DNA from 3 places in the Pseudoalteromonas sp. PB2-1 genome. Region 3 is predicted to be linked to each of the others. Evidence: predicted binding sites of a transcription regulator. Region 3 holds the regulator's gene; each other region holds the start of a gene.
What was found. The regulator LexA, encoded in region 3, represses DNA repair genes until DNA is damaged. The targets are predictions, from matches to a motif close to TACTGTATNNNNATACAGTA.

Region 1: the regulator LexA is predicted to act here: its motif matches at 2,730-2,749, upstream of L0Z67_RS10505 (SulA-like leucine-rich domain-containing protein).
Region 2: the regulator LexA is predicted to act here: its motif matches at 3,500-3,519, upstream of uvrD (DNA helicase II).

Annotation. Positions count from the first base shown of each region.
Region 1 is NZ_CP090667.1:2,246,120-2,251,234, forward strand. Features, by position in the region: gene L0Z67_RS10495 (ATP-binding cassette domain-containing protein) at 1-389, opposite strand, end outside; gene L0Z67_RS10500 (S9 family peptidase) at 539-2,464, shown strand; gene L0Z67_RS10505 (SulA-like leucine-rich domain-containing protein) at 2,773-3,210, shown strand; gene L0Z67_RS10510 (YchJ family protein) at 3,251-3,730, shown strand; gene L0Z67_RS10515 (alpha/beta hydrolase) at 3,742-4,557, opposite strand; gene L0Z67_RS10520 (alpha/beta hydrolase) at 4,560-5,115, opposite strand, start outside.
Region 2 is NZ_CP090667.1:171,762-176,876, reverse strand. Features, by position in the region: gene nudE (ADP compounds hydrolase NudE) at 1-469, opposite strand, end outside; gene yrfG (GMP/IMP nucleotidase) at 531-1,190, shown strand; gene L0Z67_RS00865 (dUTP diphosphatase) at 1,203-1,823, opposite strand; gene L0Z67_RS00860 (peroxiredoxin-like family protein) at 1,946-2,575, shown strand; gene L0Z67_RS00855 (YacL family protein) at 2,608-2,976, opposite strand; gene L0Z67_RS00850 (hypothetical protein) at 3,100-3,324, opposite strand; gene uvrD (DNA helicase II) at 3,584-5,115, shown strand, end outside.
Region 3 is NZ_CP090667.1:3,407,955-3,413,069, forward strand. Features, by position in the region: partial or broken gene ctaD (cytochrome c oxidase subunit I) at 1-446, opposite strand, end outside; gene coxB (cytochrome c oxidase subunit II) at 446-1,588, opposite strand; gene lexA (transcriptional repressor LexA) at 2,101-2,718, opposite strand; gene L0Z67_RS15970 (PaaI family thioesterase) at 2,880-3,320, shown strand; gene L0Z67_RS15975 (hypothetical protein) at 3,326-3,706, opposite strand; gene L0Z67_RS15980 (hypothetical protein) at 3,864-4,583, shown strand; gene L0Z67_RS15985 (endonuclease) at 4,734-5,115, shown strand, end outside.

The sequences.
Region 1 (5,115 bases), 1.2 Mb from region 3:
CACTTCTTTTGATTACCACTCGACAAAGCCCTGAAACGGGTGTTCAGATGCTCATCAAACCTAAATCCAGTAATAAGTTGCTCTGGCATTTCTTTCTTTAACGCCTTGCAACTAAGTTCAATAATTTGTCGCGCGGTTAAAAAATCGGGCAGCGCAATACGGTCACTGGCAATCGAAACATAATTTTGAACAGATTCTATTGTTTCACTATTGAATAAAACATACCCTGATTGTGAACTTTCGAGGCCTGCAATGATCATCAGTAATGTTGTTTTGCCCTTGCCATTAGCTGCTTGTAAACAAGTTTTTTTGCCGTTGAACTGCTTATTATAATTTTTAAAAACTTGAGCCGAAGCGAAACGCTTATTGAGGTCTTTAATTTCTATCATGATTATTCCTTTAATTCTGGAAAAATACTAACACACTAGTGTCCACATTTAGTTACACGATTTGTAACAAATATCGACGCTCGAAGGCTTGCGTTTATAAATTGAACAAGTAAGACTCTATTGCGGAAAAATAAAAAGGAATAATTACAATGAAACCGAGTTTCCAATTAGCAGCCATTGCTTGTGCGCTCAGCCTTGCATTAGCAGGATGTTCACAGTCAAACCAATCAACAACCAGTACTAACAACCAACAGCAAGTGCAAACAGTTAAACAATATGATGCTGAGACCTTTTTTGATACAACCTCAATTATGGGCAGTAGCTTTTCGCCGAAGGGCGACAAAGTACTAATAAGCAGCGACGAAAGCGGTATTTATAGCTTGTACGAAGTCGATATTAAAACCGCCAAGAAAACCCGTTTAACAGATTTTGAAGACAGTACTTATGCAGTCGCTTATTTCCCTAACGATGAGCGCGTGCTATTTACTAAAGACTCAGGGGGTAACGAGCGTTATCACATCTATGTTCGCGAAACCGATGGCACAGTTAAAGACCTCACCCCTGGTGAAGAAACCCGTGCAGGATTTGCTGGCTTTACTGAAGATGGTAAACACTTCTTTATAACCAGCAACCAACGCGACGCTAAATTTATGGATCTGTACCGCGTTGATACTAGCAGCTATGAAGTGACCCCTGTTTATCAAAATACTATGGGGCTTGATGTCGGTGCAATCAGCCCTGATGGCCGTTTTATTGCTTTATCGAAAAACAATTCTAACAAAGACAGCGATGTATTCATTCTTGATACTCGCAAAAAAACGCTTAAACCTGAACTCATCACTCATCATGACGACGATGCCAAGTTCGGTCCTGAAACCTTCTCAAGGGACAGTAAATCACTGTATTACTCAACCGATGCCAAAGGTGAGTTTGCAGAAATTTGGCGCTATGATTTAACCACTGGCGAGCATAGCCCTGCCCTCAAAGATGAATGGGATGTGAGCTTTATTTATTTCTCTAAATCTGGCCGTTATCAAGTAAGTGGTGTTAATGCGGACGCAAGCACTAAGGTGTCGATAATCGATACCACCACAGGTAAAGGCATTGCTATGCCATCGCTGCCTGCTGGTAATTTACGAGGTGTAAACTTCTCTGCTGATGAAAAAACCATGGCGTTTTACTTGAATTCAGATACCTCACCAAGCAACTTATTTGTGTGGCAACTCGGTGAGTCGAAAGCTAAACAGTTAACTAACACACTAAGTGATGCAATTGATCAAAGTGACTTAGTTGAAAGCACAATTGTGCGCTTTAAAAGCTTTGATGGTTTAGAAATCCCAGGGGTTTTATACAAGCCTAAGCAAGCAAACAGCAACAACAAAGTACCAGCTTTAGTTTGGGTGCATGGCGGTCCTGGCGGACAAAGCCGCACAGGTTATAGTGCGATGCAGCAGCATCTAGTCAATCATGGTTATGCCATTTTTGCAGTCAATAACCGTGGCAGTTCAGGTTACGGTAAAACCTTCTTCCATTTAGATGACAAAAAACATGGCACTGACGATTTACAAGATATCGTTTATGGTAAAAAGCACCTGCAAAGCCTAGATTGGGTTGATGCAGACAAAATTGGCATCATGGGAGGGAGTTACGGTGGCTTTATGACCGCTGCAGCACTTGCCTTCGAACCTGAAGAATTCAAAGTAGGCATCAATATCTTTGGTGTGACAAACTGGGTTAGAACCTTAAACTCGATTCCACCATGGTGGGAAAGTTTTAAAAAGGCGCTGTATGATGAAATGGGCGATCCAGCTACAGACGGCGAACGTCACCGTGCAATTTCGCCACTCTTTCACGCTAAAAACATCACTAAACCATTAATGGTGATCCAAGGTGCTAACGACCCACGGGTTTTACAAGTTGAAAGCGATGAACTTGTTGCCGCTGTAAAGGCAAATGGTGTGCCTGTCGACTATGTGTTATTTGATGATGAAGGCCATGGTTTTACTAAAAAGGAAAACCGCATAAAGGCCTCAAACGCATACCTTGAGTTTTTAAATACCTACTTAGATAAGTAGTAAAATAGTAAAGATTAAAGGCCGGTTTTATACCGGCTTTTTTATGCAAAATACCTGTATATAAGCAAAATTTAGTAGTTCATACAGTACTGTGCAAAACACTGTATAGCTTTAGTGGTAAATTTCTCACCTTTTTCAACCTTCAAAACAAAACCATAACCATAACCAACTGTTTAATAACAACTAAATATTTTTAATTAAAATAAAACTGAACTATTGGTTAAAAAATAGCAAAAAAGTACTTGCGCAAAAACACTGTATAAACTACTGTATACACATACTGTATAAACAACCAGTGAGTGAAAGTTATGTTACAGCCAATTACATTAAGAACAGTTAAAAGCTACCAACAAGATAACGACAAAGCGTCTGTTAATTTAATTCAAATTGAAGACGAAATATCAGCAACCTTTGAGCTATTAAAAGTATTGCATCATTACAATAGCCAAAATGCATGGACACTATTAATTGCCCCTGATCATGTTCCTAGCAAAGCATTATTAGATTCATGTTCGATTGATACCAGCAAACTACTTGTGATCAGACAAAAGCATTTAGTTAACCTTGAGTACGTACTTAGCTCAGCATTACATAACGGTAACTTTGCTGCTGTGATCACATGGACAGATATTGTAAACAACCACCAACTAGATGCTATGAATTTAAACCTTGAGCAGGCATCTGCTAAGTTTTATTGTTTTACAAAAAGCGCCCAATTAAACAATTTAGTACCCCAGCCACAATAGGCTTGTTAAAATAACAATTTATAGTTTTAGGTAAGTTGTTATGACATCACTCACACACTCCCTTTGTCCTTGTGGCAGCGAATTGACTTACGAGCTTTGCTGCCAGCCATTTCATACAGGCGCAAGCCAAGCTGATACTCCACAGCAACTTATGCGTTCTCGTTTTAGTGCTTACGCGCTAAAAGATGCAAAATATGTATTTAGTACCTATGCACAAAGCCAACAAGCCGCTAACTCGGTTCGCGAAATCAAAGATTTTGCTAATAGCTGTCGTTTTACCAAACTAAGCGTTTTAGATACTGAATATAACGAGCAAGAAGGTTTTGTAGAATTTAAAGCAAATTACTTTTACCAAAACTTGTATTGTGAGTTACACGAGAAATCGCGTTTTATTATAGAAAATGGACTATGGCGTTACCTAGATGGTGATATAACGCCCGTTGCAGATATTAAAATTGGCCGTAATGATGAATGCCCTTGCGGTAGCGGCAAAAAATATAAAAAATGTCACGCAATTTAAATCATGGCTAATCACTTTTTATATAGCCAATCTAAACCTTGACTGGCCGTTGTAGGGAAAGCCGTTGCGTGGTGGGCATGTGGAATAACAAATAAATTTGTCATCACGTGTTCGCCACTTTGCTTATTAATTTTATCTACTAATTGTTTAGTACCAGAAACCATTTTTTCACCTTCACTCTCTTCAAGCTCACCCACTGCGATGTAAACTTTTGTAGTGTTGGTAGCTGGTTTTACAGCCATAGCTAATATTGAGTTTTCTTTAAACCACACTGATGGGCTGCCCAGTATATAGCTTGAAAAAAGCGTCGGCTCGGTAAATAAGGTATAAGCAGCAAACAGGCCCCCTAACGAATTACCGACAAGCGTCTTTTGCGTGCCAGTTCGATAATGTGCGTTAATATAAGGGATAACAGTCTGTTTTAAGTAATTTAAATGTTGCTTTGCGCCCCCTGTAGCACGTTTCCACGTCTTATCAACAAACGGTGTGTAATCATGAATTCGGCTATCGAGCCCAGATATGCCCTTTTGATAACCAACAGCAACAAGAATTACCTCTTCAATAGAGCCTGAATTCATCATAAAGCGGCTGGCACCAGAGGCTATGGGTAAATTGTAATTGGCATCTAACAGATAAACCACTGGGTAACGTTTCTGGTTTTGCTTTTGATAGCTACGAGGCAGTTTGATAGTAATGGGGTATTCGTTTTCTGTATGTTTATCTTTTAGCAAAACTGTATTAGTGCGCGGCAAAGTATAGGGTTCAGCCCAAGTGGTAAAGCTTGTCCCAAAAATACAGAACATCAAAATAAAAAGTATATTAGGCATCGTTAATCCTTTAGCCATTTCTTAACGGGTAACACCCACTCATCTTTTGGCTTATAAAATGCGCCATGAGAGAGTCCTGTATTAATGCTTATTTCTTCGAACTTAGTGGCTTCACTCCTATCAATTAAAAATTGGCAAGAGCCAACCTGATCTGAACGTTCAAAGATTGAGTAAACCTTACCGTATGCCCTAACTGATGGATGCTTTTTAATTAAACTGGCACACCCTGCTAATATAATTAAGTTGATATTTGTGCGTTTAAGTTCATTGGCTGCCAGTATCGATAATGCCCCACCCCGTGAAAAACCAACTAGACTAATATGCGACTCAGGAACACCTGCATTTAATAAGATGTCGACATCAGCAGCTAGCTTTTTAGCAAATAAAAATGGGGCCGTGCCTTTTTTTCGGTGGTATGCAATTAAGTTATAGGCTGGATCTGCTAGTGCTTTTTTAATTGCAGGAAAATCATAAGTGCCATATTTTGGATGGCGTGGACGAATGTGCTCACCTTCGACGATGTAACCATGAGAATAAAAAACATAATGCTCATTGCTA
Region 2 (5,115 bases), 410 kb from region 3:
CATTCATCGGCCACTTCACAACAACAAGTGGCTCTGGTTCATCCCCTGGTAAGGTTTCAGAGTAGAGATCTTCGGCATACAAAATATGCATAGTGGCATTAAAGTAACTAGGTGCCATGCTGACTTTTTTAAGGGCGGCAAAATGGTTAGCACCAAAGCCGACTTCTTCTTTAAGCTCACGATTTGCAGCTTGTTCAGGAGTTTCACCCGGATCAATTAAGCCTTTAGGAAAGCCCAGTTGATAATCATTAGTGCCGGCACAATATTCTCGCACCAATAACAGCTCATTATCAGCCGTTACAGGCACAATCATGACGGCACCTCTTCCGCCACCACGAATTCGTTCGTATTGCCTTTGCTCGTCATTTGAGAACTTCAATTCGAGAGATTCAACAGTAAACAGTCGACTTTTAGCGACAACTTCATTAGACAAAATTTGCGGTGGTGTAGGATGCTTTTTCTGTGTCATTGGCATTAATTTGCTATCATGGCAGTTATGCTCATCATAAATCTTTTAAAGTGAATTGCCTATGTTAAATTGGTCAAAAATCGATACTGTGTTGTTAGATATGGATGGCACCCTACTCGATTTGCATTTTGATAATTATTTCTGGCTTACTGTTATTCCCGAGCAATATGCGCGTAAGCATAAAATGAGTTTAGACGAAGCAAAAGCAGACATTCTGCACCGCTATCAACAAGTGCATGGGCAAATTAATTGGTATTGTTTAGATTATTGGCAACAGCAACTTGATTTACCCATCATGGCGCTTAAACGCGACATTCAACATTTAATAAAAGTGCGTGATGACGTACCGCCGTTTCTAACGGAGCTTAGAAAAGCAGGCAAGCAATTGATCATGCTTACTAACGCGCACCCAGATTGTGCCATGTTAAAGTTTGAACACACTGCTATTGATAATTACTTAGATGGGGTAATTTCAACTCACCAATATGGCGTGAGTAAAGAGCATCAACCATTATGGCAACAAGTGCACCAAGAATGGCAATTTGATAAGAAACGGACTTTATTTGTCGATGACAGCCCTGCCGTGCTCGATGCAGCAAAAGAGTTTGGTATTGGCCATATTCTTGCGGTTGCCAACCCAGATAGTCAACAACCGCACAAGCAGTTCGATGACTTTTTATCGACCATCGATTTTCGCGAGTTTATGCCCGTTATAAAATGAGCATAAACACGTTTATTTAGGGTAACGCTGCTCTAAGCCTTGATAAACAAGCTTTGCAAAATCTACATGCTCTGTATCTAGGCTTTTAACAACTTCCACTAAGTGTTCATTGTCTTCTTGGCCGTTCCATACTTTGATATAGCTACCATCTTTGTAGCCATGATCTTGGCGGAAGAAGTTTAAGGTGTTTTTACCAACGTAGCCGCGGTATAAATCATCGATATCCATACCGATTTGCGCCATACAACCTGCAAATGCAGCTGCATTAAAGCGCTTTTCAGCGACTGCTGACGCAGCTAATTGCTCTAGTGTTTGTTTAAAGTCATCCGCTTGCACTGGCGCACTTAATTCCGCTTCAAGTTGCGCGGCTAATTGCTCATAGCTGGTTTCACCATCAATGCGCAAAGATAAACCAAAATGGAAAATATCAACTAACTCTAAAATAACTTGTTCAGTATCTGGAGTTTGTTTTTTCCACCACTTCCAACCATAGTGATCAAGCATTTCAGCACACTCAACCCAAATTGCACGATACCACTCAAAACCTTGGCTAAACCATTGCTCATGAACTTTGGTATTCATCGCATTTTGCATTTCGAGCATAACAACGAGTTTATGTAAATTAGCAGACATTCTTTATCCCAACTTGCATTTTTTATTTGCCTATATACTACAGTTAAATTTGGCATTGATGAAATAAAAACACCTATAAACTGGTCGTTTGTAAAATCGAGAAAGAATCATTAAGGAACCTAATGTTTAGATCACTACTTATTACTGCATTGCTTGCACTATCTAGCCAAGCAATTGCAGCTACCGCAACGAATATTGCAAACTCAGCTGAACAAGTTAGTCCATTACTGCCAGGCTTGACTATACAAAATGTTGACTTAAAAGATCAGTTTGGAAAAAGCGTTTCTTTAGGTGAACGTTTTAAAGAAAAAACCACGGTATTGATTGTCTATCGGGGCGGTTGGTGCCCATATTGTTCAAGACAATTAGCCAGTGTGCAAAAAATTGAAAAGCAGTTAGCAGACCTCAATGCACAAATTATCGCGATATCGCCAGATAGCCCAGAGAAGCTAGATGAAAGCAAAATATCCTCTCCAAATTATCAACTTTTATCTGATGATAGCTTGGCATTGAGCCAGCAATTAGGCTTGGCATTTTATCTAGACGCTAAAACCGCTAAAATCTATCGCAATAAGCTTGGCGTTAACTTTGTGTCGCTAGATGGCGAAGCAAAGGTGGCTTTACCTGTACCGGCTGTTTTTGTGGTTGACACAAAAGGATTAATTCACTTTCAGTATGCTAATCCAAATTATAAAGTACGTTTAACTGAAGACTTATTGCTTGCGGCTGTTAAATCAGTCAATGAACAATAAACTAGCCACAGATAAGCAGAATCTGTTTCTGCTTATCGCCCTTGGGTAAACTCTTGCCAAGACTCAATTAAATCAACAAAGTCTTCAAAACCACAGCCACTGCATAAGCCCTCTTCTTCGAGCATTAAATCATCATCTTGATAGGCGACTAAGTCTTCGTTGTCTTGATGTAGTGCATGGGCTTCAAATAACGCTTCATCTTTACTTAAAATCAAATCAATTTCTTGGCCTTGTAAGGTTAAAGGCTCATGGCTACACTTAACTGCAGCAATTAAAGCTTGCACCATTGCGACTTTTTCTTTTCCGATTTCTTCATTCAGCCAACGACCAATAACGCCGTGTTCAGAAGAGATTTTAATGCGTAAACCGCTAATTGGGTCACGGATAAATTGATATTCCATGAAGGGGGCTCGTAATACGTTAATACGCTGATTATACCGTTTGCAGCTATACGTGGCGAGTTTTGCAGCCCTAAAAACAACGCAAGCGCCAATGTGGCGCCCGCATTTAAGCTATTCAAACAGCTAGAGTCGTGATCTAAAGCGTGCGGCATCAATGATTGCCCATAAATAAACAATCGGCAGTAGCACAAAGCCGATCGCGACATAAATTAGTGCGCCACTGATAACCCAAGCTAAAAAGAATGCAATCGCCGCCATTAAACGACCTTGTACCAACTGCCCTAAGCCAGGGAAAAAGATATTACAAATTGCTGCGATTACATTACCACCAGAACCTTGCTCTGCCATACTAACCTCTGTAGTTTTTAATGATTATACTTTTAATAAACACACTTTATGCCAACTTATTATAGCTTACAAATCAAAGTGTTAAAAAATAGCGTTATTTTGGTTTTAGTTCTTTTTGCTAAAAATAAGTCAAATTCACAATTTTCATACTCCAATTTTAATGACTTGCCAAAATAGCTGTTTATAAAAACAGTATTTTATTTAGCCTTGCATAAACACCTGTTATACTCCCTTCATTATAGATTGAAAAGGCGTAACGATGGACGTTTCTGAATTACTCGATGGCTTAAATGATAAACAACGGGATGCAGTCGCAGCCCCATTGCAAAACATGCTAGTGCTTGCAGGCGCAGGTTCTGGCAAAACTCGAGTACTCGTTCATCGCATCGCATGGCTCATGCAAGTTGAACAAGCTTCTGCATACAGCATTTTTGCGGTCACGTTCACCAACAAAGCCGCCAAAGAAATGCGTACCCGTGTAGAAGAAACGCTTAAAGCACCAGTTGGTGGTATGTGGATTGGTACTTTCCATGGTTTATCTCACCGTATTTTGCGCGCCCATCACCGTGAAGCGAACTTACCAGAAAGCTTTCAAATCTTAGATTCTGACGATCAACAACGTATGATCAAACGCTTACTTAAAGCGATGAACATCGATGACAAAAAGTGGCCTGCAAAACAGTTTGGTTGGTATATCAGCGCGAAAAAAGACGAAGGCCTACGCCCGAAAGACATTCAAGCTTACGATATCAATGAGCAGATGATGCTAAAAGTCTATGCTGCATATCAAGAAGCGTGCGATCGTGCTGGTTTAATCGACTTTGCTGAAATACTACTGCGCTGCTACGAAGTGCTTAAAAATCACCCGACACTTTTACGTCATTATCAGCAACGCTTTGCTCACATGTTGGTAGACGAGTTCCAGGATACTAATACAATCCAGTACGCTTGGTTAAAGTTACTCGCAGGTAATACGAATAGTATTATGATCGTAGGTGATGATGACCAAAGTATCTATGGCTGGCGTGGCGCAAAAATTGAGAATATCAAACGCTTTTTAACTGACTTCGAAGCCGAAACGATTCGCCTTGAACAAAATTACCGCTCAACAGCAACCATCTTGAAAGCATCAAATGCACTGATCAAAAATAATGCTGAACGCATGGGTAAAAGCCTTTGGACAGACGGCAATGACGGTGAGCCTATTTCTGTTTACGCTGCTTTTAATGAATTAGACGAAGCCCGCTTTGTTAGCAGCAAACTACGTAGCTGGCTCAATGCGGGTAATGCATTACAAGATGCCGCCATTTTATACCGTAATAACGCGCAATCTCGTGTACTTGAGGAAGCGATGCTGCAAGAAGGTTTAAAATACCGTATTTATGGCGGTATGCGCTTCTTCGAACGCCAAGAGATCAAAGATGCTCTTTCGTACTTACGTTTGGTGGGGAATCGCCAAGATGATGCCGCTTTCGAGCGCGTTATTAATACCCCTGCCCGTGGTATTGGTGATAAAACACTAAGCCATATCCGTGATTGTGCACGGAATGAGTCTCTGCCACTTTGGTATGCTGCAAAAGCAATTATCGAGCAACAACACTTATCTGGCCGTGCAGCAAGTGCAGTGACTAAATTCTTAGAGCTTGTTGAACATATCGAAGATAAGATCAGCGACCTCACCTTAGAGGAGCAAGCTAAATACGCCATTCAAACCTCGGGGTTAATGGCTATGTATCAAGCTGAAAAAGGCGAAAAAGGCCGTGCTCGCGTAGAAAACTTAGAAGAGCTTAT
Region 3 (5,115 bases):
TAAAAAGTCCAACCGAATGCAGGGCCACCACCAGGCATCAGCAATGAAGCTAACAGGATTAAAAAGGCGAAAGGTAGAATCCAGAAACTCCAGTTATTCATCCTTGGCAAAGCCATATCAGGTGCGCCAATCATCATTGGCACCATCCAGTTGGCCAATCCAGTAAAGGCAGGCATAACAGCCCCAAACACCATGATCAAACCATGTACGGTGGTCATTTGGTTAAAAAAGTGAGGATCGACAAGTTGCAGACCTGGCTGGAAAAGCTCAGCGCGGATCACCATTGCCATCGCACCACCAATTAAAAACATGGTTAGTGAAAAAATGAGGTATAAACTGCCAATATCTTTATGGTTTGTTGTATATAACCAACGCTTGAACCCCTTAGCAGGGTGGTGGTCGTGATGCGCATGCTCAGTGGCTTGCTCATTAATAACGTTACTCATTAGTTCGCCTCCGCTGCTGCATCAATCGCTGCTTGAATTTGACTCGGCTGGATAACATCACCCGTATCATTGCCCCAAGCATTTCGTTTATACGTAATGACAGCTGCAAGCTGCTTAATTGAAAGCTGTTTATCGAATGCTTGCATTGCTGTACCAGGCTTGCCATGAAGCACAATATCAATATGATCTTTAACATCACCTAGTACAATAGGGCTGCCTTTAAGCGCAGGAAATACACCGGGTAGCCCCATACCTGTTGGTTGGTGACATGCTGCACAGCTAGCCATGTAGACTTGCTCACCGAGTGTCATTAACTCTTCTTTCGCGAGTGTTTGATCAAGTAATGCAGCATCCGCTGCTGCCGCATTCGCTTTTTCTTGTTTGGCATCAGCCAACCAAGTTGCAAACTCATCTTCAGGTAATGCTTGAACCACAACAGGCATAAAACCATGATCTTTACCACACAGTTCAGCACATTGGCCTCGGTAAACACCGGGTTCGTTAATGCGTGTCCATGCTTCATTGATAAAGCCCGGATTGGCATCTTTTTTCACCGCAAAGTCAGGAACCCACCAAGAGTGAATAACATCGTCAGAAGTCATCAAAAAGCGTACTTTTTTGTTGATAGGGAGGACCAACGGCTTATCGACTTCAAGTAAGTAATTTGCTGTCTTTTCAGCTTGGTTATCTATTTGATCTTTTGGTGTCGACAAAATCGAGTAATAGGCAATATCTTCACCCATATATTCGTAATGCCATTTCCATTGAGAACCCGTGACCTTAATGGTGATGTCTGCCTTAGAGGCATCTTCCATAGCGATTAAGGTTTTTGTGGCAGGCACAGCCATGGCAATTAAAATCACAAACGGAATGGCAGTCCAAAGAATTTCAACTTTTGTGCTTTCATGAAATTGGGCGGGCTTTGCCCCCTTTGATTTTCTATGATGTATTAAAGCCCAAAACATCAACGCAAAAACGATGACGCCGATGACACAACAGATAATAAATATCGTCATGTGTAACTCATAAACATTATTACTTATATCAGTTACCCCTTTACGCATATTAAATTGACTATTTGCCAATGCTAACTGCGGTAGAGACACTAAAATAAGCCACAAGGCATAACGCATTTTACCCATGTGACAGCTCCTTTAGATGCTATTGCAAGACGCAAAGCGAAAAGGCGTACAGCTAGGTGCCCATTCGTATTTTTATTGTTTAGAGCAAACACGTACCAACACGACAGAAATCTGATACAAGCTCATCGTTTAACACCACTGCACATTATTTTGTGTCTTTTTAGTAAAACGGTGTTAACACATTGTATTAACCAATTAGTTAAAAAATGAACAATAAGCAAGTTTTTAATCTAAGAAATGTTTATTTTGGTGCAAAAATAACAACTATAATCAGAGCGTTATTTGTAAAAAAGGGGAAGAGCAAAAACTCAAAAAGAAAGGAAAACTGCGCTATACATGGACTCCGAGCAACGCTAAGGGGTCACAAATCAATGCTAAATAGGTAAAAAGCGGCGTCGCACCAAATTAAATCAGTTTGACGCACCATTTTGAAAACATCTTACTCAGTACAAAACATTAAAACAAAAAACGAGCGCGACTGAAAACGCTAAAGTTACTTAAGTATATTAACGTTACATCCAATCAGCATTACGAATAACGCCAACTGCCAATCCTTCGATATTGAAAGATTCGTGTTCGAGGTCAACCTCAATCGGTGCAAACTCTTCATTTTCTGCATGTAGGAGGACTTTTCGACCGGCTTTTTCTAAGCGTTTTACAGTCACATCTTCATCAACACGCGCAACGACAACTTGACCATTTTCAGCCACTTGTGTTCTGTGTACTGCCAGTAAATCACCATCCATAATGCCTATATCTTTCATACTCATGCCATTAACACGTAGTAAAAAATCTGCAGCGGGTTTAAACAAAGATGGATCAACCTGACAATGACTCTCCACATGTTCCTGCGCTAAAATTGGCTCACCGGCAGCTACACGACCAATTAAAGGGAGTCCTAGTTGTTCTGGCTCATCTTCCTCAACTAACTGAATACCACGACTCGCTCCAGGCTTCATTTTTATCATGCCTTTTTTAGCCAGCGCTTTAAGATGTTCTTCAGCGGCATTGGCACTTTTAAAACCCAGCGTCTGAGCTATTTCGGCACGAGTTGGCGGCATGCCTGTATCTTTAATAAATACTTTAATAAGTTCTAATATTTGCGATTGGCGTTTCGTTAATGGGCGCATACAACTGGTTTTCCATACAGTACATTTAACTGTGAGTATATACAGTTATCTGAAAATCGCAAATTTAAATTGGCCTCCTCATTTTGCTAAAAAACTAACGTTGAACAGCACAGTTATATGCAATATGGTAGTAGCTTTAATTAGCTTGCTAAGGAAATACCATGAGCATTTGGCACCAGCCAGTCACTTTGGAGCAATGCCAGCAATTTGCACAAGGCATTACAGGTGAAGGAACTTTAATGAAAACCATGGGCATTGAAATAACCGAAATTGGTGATGACTATCTAGTTGCCACCATGCCCGCTATACCAGCCCACCATAATCCAATGGGAATGGTACACGGAGGCGCAAATGTTGTGCTAGCTGAGACTGTGGCCAGTTATGCGGCAAATTTTGTTGTTGACTTTGAAAAGTTTTATTGTGTCGGCCAAGAGATAAATGCCAATCATCTCAAAGCATCACGCAAAGGCGTACTTACAGCAATTACACGCCCTATTCATCTAGGGAAAAGGACATCGGTTTGGGAAATTAAAATTAGTAATGCGGCAGGTGAACTGTGCTGCGTATCACGTATGACCGCAGCGGTGGTAGAACGAAGATAGCGAGCTTAGCTCTGAACTGGGTAAATGGTAATTTCGATCCCTGCGCCAATGGCAGAAATACGTAATAAGGTATCTGCGTGCAGGGCTTGATTAAAACATTTTGGCGAGTCACCTGACTCAAAACCAATATCAAATGTTCGTTTTGAACACGAAAGCCACTGTTTCAATGCATTGCGTGAACATGACTCAATTAATTCGCATAATTGATTAATTGCTTTATCTGGCGTGCTAATGTCAGCTGTTGCTTCAATACGAGCAAGTTGACGATATTCATCTTTGTCATAATGTAAGACCATGGCGTTTTTCTTTAAATCAGCCACCAGTGCACTTATATCGTGTTTTGATTCAAGCTCCAAGTCTACATTTAAAAATTGAATTTCCGACATACCTTCGTTTTACCCTCTATTAATAGCGCTTGGAACTTTAACGCAGTTTTGTCTATATACCAAATCTAGAATACAGTTAATGCGACATTATGCCGCATTGGCAGCCTAGTTTAAGCTTTTACAATAGCGCCTATACAAAAATAACAAGTGGTTTTCTATGAATAAACGTATGTTCAAGTATGCCCGCAAAGTGCATAAATGGTTAGGTTACTTGCTCGCCATACAAATCTTTTTTTGGCTGCTGGGTGGCTTGGTAATGAGCGCCATTCCACTTGAAAAAGTACATGGCAAACACTTAGCTAAACGCAGCCTTAGTAATCCATTTAAAGTGCATGATTACATGGCATCAATTGATGCAATAACAACTCAGTTTGAGCAAATTAGTGATATAAAATACAGCCACTTACTCACAAAACCCACCATTGAAATTGCCACTTTAAACGGTACATTTACCTTTGATGGTATAACGGGTGAAGCAATGGCTAGGCCAAGTGAGTCTGAGATTATTGAAAATGCTAAAGCACACCTACTCATTAGTGCAAAGGCCTCTCAAGTACAGCTTTTAGCAAAAGGGCCCAGAGAAATTGCATACAAAGAGAATGTTTGGCAAGTCAGCTTTGATGATTGGCTGACAACTACCCTGTATTTAGATAGCGCTACAGGTAAGGTCATTACAGTACGCAGCACTATTTGGCGTATTTTCGACTTTTTTTGGATGTTACATATTATGGATTACGACGAGCGCGAGGACTTTAATAACCCCTTACTTATAAGCTTTGCAGCCACCAGCGTAATGTTTTGTATTTCGGGTATTTTATTATTACTACAAAACCTACGTATAAAGCGCCGTAAGCCAATTTCAACTAGCAGTAAGTAATCCTACCAGCATCGGCACCACTGTTTTGGTGCCTTGCTTATAACTTGTCGAAGTTTAAACTGCCTAGGCTGATTATCTCGATAACAATCAAACTCTTTTTCTTTTAGAGCTATCACTCTACACTAGCAAACCCTGTAGTTCACACATGTGATGGATATGCGTTTATTTTTCTCTTTACTATTTTGCCTTGGGGTTTGTTTTACTGCCTCTGCGGAGCAATTTTCTAGCTTTTCTAGTGCCAAAAAATATCTAATAAAGACCTTACCAAACGACACTAAGAGCTTATATTGTGATTGTGATATAAAACGCGAAGGTAAAAAGTTAGTGCCTGATCCAACGCGATGCGGCTACCTGCCGCGAAATGCTGTGACTCGTTCTGGCAAACAAAATATACGGGCACACCGGATTGAGTGGGAGCATATTGTGCCTGCTTGGGAGTTTGGTCATCAACTGCAGTGCTGGCAAGAAGGTGGTAGAAAAAATTGCCGAAAAGTGAGTAAAAAGTTTCGTCAAATGGAAGCTGACATAAATA